Regions from separate parts of the Exiguobacterium sp. s91 genome, predicted to be linked through region 3. Evidence: riboswitches for the same ligand, from Rfam matches in the RefSeq annotation. Region 3 holds a riboswitch; each other region holds the start of a gene.
The links. Region 3 has a riboswitch for thiamine pyrophosphate ahead of thiT (energy-coupled thiamine transporter ThiT). Riboswitches for the same ligand answer to the same signal wherever they lie in the genome.
Positions count from the first base shown of each region.

Region 1: it holds a riboswitch for thiamine pyrophosphate, as region 3 does, so the genes downstream of both, tenA (thiaminase II) here and thiT (energy-coupled thiamine transporter ThiT) in region 3, are expected to answer to the same signal.
Region 2: it holds a riboswitch for thiamine pyrophosphate, as region 3 does, so the genes downstream of both, thiD (bifunctional hydroxymethylpyrimidine kinase/phosphomethylpyrimidine kinase) here and thiT (energy-coupled thiamine transporter ThiT) in region 3, are expected to answer to the same signal.

Region 1 is NZ_JACSMZ010000001.1:1,925,266-1,928,545, forward strand. Features, by position in the region: gene KNQ06_RS10035 (glycoside hydrolase family 3 protein) at 1-129, shown strand, start outside; gene KNQ06_RS10040 (hypothetical protein) at 159-467, opposite strand; gene tenA (thiaminase II) at 519-1,214, opposite strand; TPP riboswitch at 1,288-1,394, opposite strand; gene KNQ06_RS10050 (DUF1002 domain-containing protein) at 1,588-2,469, shown strand; gene abc-f (ribosomal protection-like ABC-F family protein) at 2,746-3,280, shown strand, end outside.
Region 2 is NZ_JACSMZ010000004.1:118,863-122,142, forward strand. Features, by position in the region: gene thiE (thiamine phosphate synthase) at 1-12, opposite strand, end outside; gene thiM (hydroxyethylthiazole kinase) at 2-769, opposite strand; gene thiD (bifunctional hydroxymethylpyrimidine kinase/phosphomethylpyrimidine kinase) at 750-1,553, opposite strand; TPP riboswitch at 1,669-1,779, opposite strand; gene KNQ06_RS15085 (murein hydrolase activator EnvC family protein) at 1,843-3,120, opposite strand.
Region 3 is NZ_JACSMZ010000001.1:879,532-882,811, reverse strand. Features, by position in the region: gene KNQ06_RS04360 (amino acid permease) at 1-881, shown strand, start outside; gene KNQ06_RS04355 (thiamine diphosphokinase) at 936-1,538, opposite strand; gene thiT (energy-coupled thiamine transporter ThiT) at 1,540-2,100, opposite strand; TPP riboswitch at 2,161-2,270, opposite strand; gene rpe (ribulose-phosphate 3-epimerase) at 2,293-2,949, opposite strand; gene rsgA (ribosome small subunit-dependent GTPase A) at 2,952-3,280, opposite strand, start outside.

The DNA.
Region 1 (3,280 bases), 1.0 Mb from region 3:
CGAGCGATCTTCGGAACGTTCAAACCGCAAGGCACTTTACCGGTTGATGTGCCGGTCTTTCAGAACGGTGTCTTTACCGATCAACTGCATCTTAAATTCGGTGACGGCTTTAAAAACTGGAAAAAATGAGGACATGATACACAAAAGACCGAAGCTCCTTAAAGGATGCCTCGGTCTTTTAATGATGGATATGCAGATTCGGCTTCTGCTTTCGCACGCTCGTAGACACGATGAAGTGAATAAGTCAACGAAGCGTAGAGGACGACGACCAGGACAGTCGCGATAGTTCTCCCCGTTGTAAAACCGAACTGAAGCAACACCTGAAAATTCTGAATCGTAGCATATGTTCCGTACACCGCCATCAAGATGGGAATGATGTACCCAACAAATCTCACTTTTACTTTTCCGAGCACCTGTTGCACGACATATGCCGCGAGAATCACAAGTGCGATCACGATGATTTCCATTCCAATCCCTACTTTCACTAAATGGTATTCCTAATTCTACCATTTATTGATTCAAGAAGATACCGCTCGTGCTGGAATCGTTTCGTAAACTGACGCAAACGTCTCTTCCGTCCACCCCATGTGCCAGAAGAGTAACTCATAGTAACAACTTGTCACGAAATGACGTTTCATCCGCTCGCGTTCCATCGGGCTCGCTTGTTCCGCCAGCGCATCAAGCCGTGCAATCTGTTCAAAGACGACCTTTTCAAACCATTCCGAGCTGTACGTGTCGATCCATTGCTGATAGATTTTTTCTTCCGGAGTACACGTCAGTAATTGCTGTCCGACTTCATAATACAACCAGTAACATGGCAAGATGGCAGCAATCGTCTCACCGAGCGTTCCTTCACTCGCATGATGCATGTGGGAGACATACGCATATGCTGTCGGTGCCGGTTCAAATGCTTCAAGATCTGCTTCCGTAATACCGAGCGGCTCAAAAAATGATTGATGTAAGCTCAACTCTGCCTCGTAAGTCGAAGTAGCATGCTCGGCAAGTGTCGCGATCGTCGCGAAGTCGTCTGCTTTTGACGCTGCCTTCGCTTGAATCTTCGCAAAGTGTTTTAAGTAATAGGCATCCTGCATGACGTAATGCCGAAATTTCGAGAGCGGTAACGTCCCCTCCCCGATTCCTTGTACAAATGGGTGCGTAAAACTACTATCCCAATACGCTTGTGCCGCTTGTTTGATTTCTTGTGTGAATGTCATGATCTCATCCTCCTCGTTTAGTATGAAACGAAAAAACACCACCCCGAAACACACGGGCATGGCGCAAGAAGAACAAGACTTGACGCCACTTCCCTCCGTAAGTACGAACTTAATCAGGTTCAAAGGGTCCGAACGTCTTCGTTCGTCTCAGTCGGTCTACCGACTCCCCTAGTGGTCATTATTCGATTCCCATCCACTATAGCATGCTGAAAATGGAAGTCAAGTTGTCCTCTTTTCGCTATACTATGGAGTGTCAGAAGACGGATGCCGTCTCCATCTACAGACCGATTCCGAACTTCTTTCGTTCTCGTACACTAACTTTAGTACCTGATACTATAATTCATTCTGTTACTTACAATTGGAGGATTTCATTATGCATACACCAACAAAAATCATGGCGTCAGCCGTTATCGCTTCTGCTCTATTACTCCCGACAGCCGCATCTGCCGAACAAGTCGTCGATAAGACGATCGTCACACTCGGGGAGTCGCTCGGCGCAAAGGATAAAGCATGGGTGCTTTCCCGTCTCAATGCACCGGAAGGCATCACACCGATCATCGCCACTTCTGCTGACGAAGAAAAATATCTCGGGAAAAACATTCCACAGTCGCAAAAAGGTGGCAACATGTATTCGTCGGCTAAGATCGAACTGACGGAAAAAGGTGATGGACTTTCCGTCTCGACGGAGAACATCACATGGGTGACAAAGGATATGTATCTCAACGCTCTCGTCACAGCGGGTGTCAAAGATGCCGATATCACGATCACTTCTCCCTACAAGGTGACCGGGACATCGGCACTGACAGGAATCATGAAAGCGTACGATCAAACTTCCGCTGAGACTGGAATTAAGTTAAGTGACGAACGCAAGGATTTAGCACAGCAAGAATTATCGGTCACATCAGACGTCGGAAAAACGGTCGGCACGGATAAAGTCGCTGACTTAATGAATGAGATCAAGGCTGAGATCGCCAATCAAAAACCGGAAACCAAAGTCGAGATCGAAAACCTGATCGTCCAAGTCATTCAAAACAACAATATCCAGTTGTCTGACGCACAAATGGACCGGTTGACGAATCTATTCAATCAAATGGAGCAAGCGAACATCAACTGGGGACAAATCGAGAGTGGTTTGAAAAATGCGGGGCAAGACATCCACGCGTTCGCAACATCAGAAGAAACGAAAGGTTTCTTCGCTAAATTATTCGATGGACTCAGTGACTTCTTCAGTTCAATCGCTGGCGTGTTCAAATAATTCAGACTTCCGTAACTGACAAAAAAATAGTAAACTAGAGATATCTGAAACGAAAGGTGGTGTGAAAAGATGGACTTTGCCGCGTGCAAACACTGGTTGATGGAACAATTGTATCTGTTGCGCGCGATTTTTCATGGAATGGCGTTCTAAGGCACCCGTCTGCCCTTTTTTAGAACTTCATGATTGAAAAATACAGCAAAGCGCATCTTTCACACGTGATGGAGAGTGCTATTTGCGCTCTCCTTTTTTTGATGCGCGCGAAAGGATCAATTGATTATGATGATTTGCGACATTCAACACCTAACCAAACAATTCGGAGGCGAAACGATCTTAACGGATGTTTCCCTCTTCTTAAACGAACACGACCGTGTCGGTCTAATTGGACGAAACGGGAGTGGCAAGACGACATTACTCCGCTTGCTCGCTCGCCTTGAGCAACCGGACGGTGGTGTCATCTATCAAAAGAGCGGTTTGACGATCGGCTATCTGGAACAACTTCCTGTATATAGTGAGACGATGACCGGACTCGACGTCCTTTGGACAGCGTTTGAAGACATCCTCGCGATCCGTTCTCGGATGCAACAGTTGGAGCAAATGATGGCGACAGCACCAGAGAATCTGGATGCGTTACTCGCACGATATGCGGAAGCGACGAATGCGTTCGAACAAAAGGATGGCTATCTACTCGACTCGAAAATCGAGCGCATGGTGAACGGGTTACACCTTCGTCCGTTACTCACTCGTCCTTTCCACCAGTTGAGCGGTGGTGAACAGACGAAGATTTGTCTCGGTCGCATGTTACTCATGGAGC
Region 2 (3,280 bases), on a different contig from region 3:
ATCAATTGACACGTTCTGTCACCTCCACAAGATCTTGTACCGTCATGAGGCTGATGGCATTGAACAACTCTCGTTTAAAATCACCAAGACCTTGCGCGGAGGCTGCTTGTTCTCCTGCTTTTCCCATGACGAATGTTCCGTGAACAGCCGCCTCAAACGCTGTATATCCTGCACCGAGGAAGCTCGCAATCAAGGAAGCCGTCATACAGCCAGTACCCGTGATATCTCCTAGACGAGGTGTTCCTACATGTAATTCCATTTCGCGCGTTCCATCCGTGATATAGTCGTTCGGACCTGTCACGACGAGGACAGATTTGTGTTTGCGAGCGAATGCACGAATACTTTCTCGATCCATCATTGCATCTCCCGCAGCATCGACTCCCTTAGTTCGCCCATCTTCCCCCAGTAACGTCTTGATTTCAGAAGCATTTCCTTTAATGACCGTACACCCGAGATCGATCAGTTCTTTAGAGAAGGCAGTACGTAATGTCGTTGCCCCTGCTCCAACTGGATCAAGAACGATTGGGACATTCAAACGTCCCGCTTCACGGGATGCAAGTCGTTGAGCTGCTTGCATGTCTGCATCGATCGTACCAATGTTTAAGACAAGTGCTTGCGCGAGTCTAACCATCTCTTCTACTTCGCGAATGTCTTCCGCCATGACGGGTGATGCTCCAACAGCGAGTGTGACGTTTGCGCAGTCGTTGATTGTCACCGTGTTCGTCAGATGGTGAATGAGTGGTTTGTGTTCAAGAATGGTCGTAAACATGTGTATCCCTCCAAAGTGAATGAAAATGATGTGTCGGTCCAATACCTTGTCCGAGGGCAAATCCATGACGAATTGCCTCTGTGACATAGCTCTTTGCCTGTCTTACACTATCTGTTAAATCTTCTCCAAGCGCCATCCGCGCCGCAATCGCCGCAGATAAGGTACAACCAGTTCCATGAGTATGTTGATTGTCTAACCGTTCCGATGTGAAGCGGTGTTCCACTTCCCCATCAAACAACAAATCCGTCGCAGCTCCCGAGAGATGCCCACCTTTTAGTAATACTGCACCTGTCTGTGTAGCCAATTGATGCATCGCCAATCGCATTTCCTCTAGATTGGTCACTGATCGTCCTGTTAAACGCTCCGCTTCCGGTAAATTCGGTGTGACGAGTGTCGCAAGTGGTAGAAGTTCTGAAATCAATGCTTGTTCAGCCTCCGTCCGCAATAGGGCATGACCACCTTTAGCGACCATGACGGGATCTAATATGATCGGAACTGTCTGTTTGCGGAGATGTGTAGCAATGACACGAATCGTCTGCGCATTCGAGACCATTCCGATTTTGATCGCATCGACACGAATGTCTGAAAAAATCGACGTTAACTGGGCATCTACGATTTCTGGGGATAACTCTTCCACCGCTTGAACACCCAACGTATTTTGCGCCGTGACGGCTGTCAGGACGCTCATTCCATAAACGCCTAAAGCTGAAAATGTTTTTAAATCTGCTTGAATCCCAGCTCCACCACCGGAGTCGGATCCTGCAATCGTCAGTACGTGTTTCATGTTCTTTTCACCTTCCCATCGAGCAATGTAAGGGAGTCGTGACCGACAAAAAAAGCGTCGACCGCTGTAAAAAAGCAGTCGACGCTATACGAAAGCGTTATACACGCATTCCGGTATCCGTTCGGCTCAACTTTCCTACGCTGGTATTATCCAGTTCAGGTAATAGGGTCGAAAACAGATTGGTTTTCCTCTCAGCCGGATTCCTCCAGCTCCCCTAGTTGCTCAAGTATTCGTTTCGCCTTAACTGTAGCATAGAGAAGAAAAAAAAACGAGCCGAAGCCCGTTTTGATTACAGATATGCCAATGGATTGACTGCATTCAGAGGAGAAGAAGCACTGTATTGATAGCCTCCGACATGTAGTTCGAAATGTAAGTGTGGTCCTGTTGAATTCCCTGTACTACCAAGTGTTCCGACTTGCTGACCTTGAGAGACCGTTTGTCCTGCACGAACCGATAATGAACTCATATGTGCGTAGACGGTCGTGTACACTTGCCCATCGAGGAAGTGAGAAATCATGACATGATTGCCGTAAGGTCCACCACCTGATGCTGTAATGACCGTTCCAGCTGCTGCAGCGACGATTGGAGACCCGACCGAACCACTGAAATCAACACCGTTGTGGAACGTATAACCATTCACTCCGCTTGCTGGTCCGAATCCTTGCGACACTCCACCAGAAGATGGTCGAACGAATTTCCCTCCACTCGAAACAACGGGCGGGGCAACAGAATCAGTTGATTCCGAACTCTTACCTGCTTGTTTTGCTACTTGAGCATTCGCTTTAGCGGCTTTTTCAGCTGCTGCTTTCTCCGCTGCTGCTTTTTCAGCCGCTGCTTTAGCGGCTGCCTTCGCTGCCGCAATTGCACGTTCTTGCGCTTCGAGAGTCGCTTGAAGTTCTTTTGCGTCTAACAGTTCTGTCGTGAACTTCGTCTTCCCTTTTCGTAATTTCTTCAGCGTAGCACTACGTTCTTTCATTTGAAGCTTTAACGCTTTCTTTTGTTCAATCAATACTTTCTTTTCCTGCATTTGCTCGGCTTTTTTCTCAACGAGCGCTTGTTTTGCTTCTGCTAATTTTTGTTGCGTTGCGATGTAATCCGAAATCATTTTATCGTCTTGCTCAGCGATTTTTTTTCCCGCCATGACACGGCTGAATAAATCACCTAAATCCTTCGATCCAAAAATGACTTCTTCCCATTTAATCGAGTTTCCATCGTTCTCTTGGAAAACACGTAAGCGATCACCGAGTAGTTCTTCCTGTTTTTGTAACATTTCTTCATAACGGACGATGTCTGCCTTTAACTCATCGATTCGAACGTTCAACTGTTCGATTTGTTTATTTTTTTCAGAGACTTGGAAAATCTTTTCGTTGATTGCTGCGTCAATTTGATTGATTTGACGTTGCTCTTTTGAGATTTTAGCCTCTTGTTTTTTGATCGCTTTTTCAAGTTTACGTTGTTCAGCAGCATTTTGAGCCTTTTTTTCTTTAATTGTCGCTGCTGCGATCGGTTGCGTTCCTGTTATAAGTAATGCTCCTAAAACAATGGTAGAAATTAGTTTTTTTAGCATATATCGTTTTCCTCACTTATGTTTTTTCATATTTTATTATAGTATTCAAGTTTCTCTCATATCTGAAATAGATTATAGCACCGTAATCGTTTCAAAAAAATTTCATTTACATTTCAAATGAAAACGGTTTTTTGTAATATACGATTTGTTTTTTGAAAAT
Region 3 (3,280 bases):
AAGCAGATCGCCCAACATCGTTATTCGCGAACTTTACGGCAAGCGGTTGGTTTCCAAACGGGATTCTCGGTGTCTTGACGACGATGATTGCCGTCAACTTCGCCTTCCAAGGAACGGAATTGATCGGTGTTGCGGCTGGGGAGTCCGACACGCCCGAAAAATCGATTCCAAAAGCCATCCGCAATACAGTCTGGCGGACGTTCATCTTCTTCGTCTTATCGATTACGATCGTTGGTGCATTAATTCCGTATGAAACAGCTGGCGGAGTCAGCAGTCCGTTCATCATGGTCTTTGATGCGATCGGTATTCCGTACGCTGCTGATTTGATGAACATCGTCGTCTTGACGGCACTATTGTCCGTCGGAAACTCCGGATTATATGCGGCGACTCGGATGTTATGGGCGATGGCGCAAGAAGGGATGATTTCAAAGAAATTATCTTACGTCAATGCACGTGGTGTGCCGATGCGCGCGTTACTCTTTACGATGATGTTTGCGATGTTATCGCTCCTAACCGCGTTTTTCGCAGAGGATACCGTCTTCATTTGGCTCTTGTCCTTAGCCGGACTTGGCGCTCAAGTCGGCTGGATTTCGATTTCTGCTTCGCAGCTCGCATTTCGTCGTCAGTTCGTCCGAAACGGACACGATGTATCCGAACTGAAATTCAAGACACCACTCTATCCGGTGTTACCACTGATTTCGCTGACGTTAAACGTCGTCGTCCTCGTCAGTCTTGCGTTTCAAGCGGATCAACGAATCGCTCTATACATCGGTGTTCCTTTCTTCCTCGTCATGTGGGGAAGTTATCATCTCTTCGTCAAAGGAAAACATCTATCCGCCCAAAGCGACATCCGTGTCGCCCCTTCTCAACTCGAAGAATAATTTCATACAAAAAGAGGCCATGGATTTGTCCACGGCCTCTTTCCTATGATTGTGCTATTCCTTAAGCGTCCGCATCATCAATAGTTCTCCTTGATGGAGCTCTACCTTCGCTTCTGACGCACACCATTCATTACTGACGGTCAAGGAACCTCCGACCGGTACTGGATGTGCATCAAGTGGATATTTGACTCCGGATAAGCTTAAAGTAGATGGTACGAGTGGAATGAACGAAAGATAATGATAGCTCCCTGCTTCGACTGCATACGTTCCCTCAGCCAAGTATCGTACCTCTTCTCGTTTCGTCACGAGTCGTGCCTCTGGGTATCGCTTCAATAGATATACATTTTGGACGGTCATGTCGAGCCGCCCACCTGTCGCCCCGATAATGAAGGTATCCTCAAACTGTTTCTTCTCTGAGACTGTACGAAGTGCCAGTTCGAGATCCGTTTCATCTTTCTCGGCCGGATGAACGATTGCCCCTTCTGGTACATAACCAAGCGAATCAAAATCACCAATCGTCAGGTCGCATGTCAGCCCAAACGATTCAATCGTCTGAACACCACCGTCGACACCGACGATAAAATCACCTGGCTGACAAAACGTCCGTAAATCCGGCGCTTCTTCTCGCGGACCGGCACAGACGAGAATCGCCCGCATCTCAGACGCCTCGTGCCGAATAACGGAGTAAGCGTGGCGCAGTCGTAAATAAAAGACCCGCAACGACACCACAAAGAACGTAAGACGGTACCATGTATGTCGCGTTATAAATCAATGAATACGGTACGACTGGACCTTCGGCATACTCGGCAAAAAAGACGATTCCACTGATGACATGACAGATATAACGGAGTCCTGCGCCTAATAACGTCGCCAGGAGAACGAACGCCATCAAGCTTTTCTTTTGTCCATTGCGCGCGGCTAGTCTGACTTGACGCGCGAACAGACCACTTAATCCGACGACACCATACGCAATCGTATAGTCAAGCATCGGTTGAACGATCGTCAAGACTTGTGGAGCGAACATCAATTGAATCGTACCGACAAGCGCTCCCGTGACGACCCCTCCGACGACACCGTGGCGAAATGCCATGACGAAGATCGGTAACATCGCTAAGCTGATTGAGCCTCCTTGTGGCATTTTGAATGGAATCAGTAAATCAAAGACGACTCCGAGACTGGCGAAGATGGCAATTTCCATCATCATTTGTAACCGTTTCATGCTATTTTCCTCCTTCATTGTACGAGAGGACGCAAAAAGGCAGTACGACGAACGCCGTACTGCCTGCGTGCGCCACATCCCTACGTCCGTTTGAACGGAACAGGTTCGAAGGGTTAAAGTCTAAAAGACTCCTCTCAGCCGCTTTTCAAGCGACACCCCTTGCGGTCATCATATTTCGTTTTCTCGTTCTTATTATACGGCAGCCCCTTGACGAATGCTAGTGATCGCTTCCGCATAATCTGGTGCATTGTAGATTGCTGATCCTGCGACGAGAACGTTCGCACCGTTATCGATGCAAAGCTTTGCCGTTTCCGGATTGACGCCACCGTCAATCTCGATTTCAAATGTCAGACCACGATCTGCTTTCATTTGCGCAAGTGCTGCGAGTTTCGGCATGACACGCTCGATGAAGGCTTGTCCACCGAAGCCCGGATTGACCGTCATCAATAAAACCATATCGACATCCTCAAGGACGTGTTCAATCGTTGATAATGGCGTATGGGGATTCAAGACGACTCCTGCCTTTGCGCCCGCTGCTTTGATTTGTTGCAAGACACGATGGACATGATTCGTCGCTTCGACGTGGAACGTCACGATGTCCGCCCCTGCTTTGACGAAATCCTCGACGAAACGTTCTGGCTGGTCGATCATCAAATGGACATCGAGAATCATATCCGTCTTTTGACGTAAGCTGCTAAGCACAGGTAATCCAAATGAGATGTTCGGTACGAACTGACCGTCCATGACATCAAAATGGATATAGTCCGCGCCTGCTGCTTCGACTGCTTTAACATCGCGTTCGAGATTCGCAAAATCTGCTGATAAGATAGATGGTGCAATTTTAATCATCTTCAATACCTCCGGGCTCGATTCTTGATTTCGTCTATAAACATACCATAGTTCTCATAACGAGAGGACATGATTTCTTGGGCTTCGACGGCTTCCTTGACTGCACAACCGGGTTCATTCAAATGCAAGCAACCTCGGTATTTGCAATCATCTTGTACAGCCACGAATTCAGGGAAACTCCACCGTACATCCTCGATTTCCATATCATACGGAAAATCGAGGTTCGAGAAACCTGGCGTATCGGCAATCAATCCTTCGGCAAGCGGCATCAATGTGACGTGGCGCGTCGTATGACGTCCGCGTCCGAGTGATTTCGAGATCGCACTTGTTT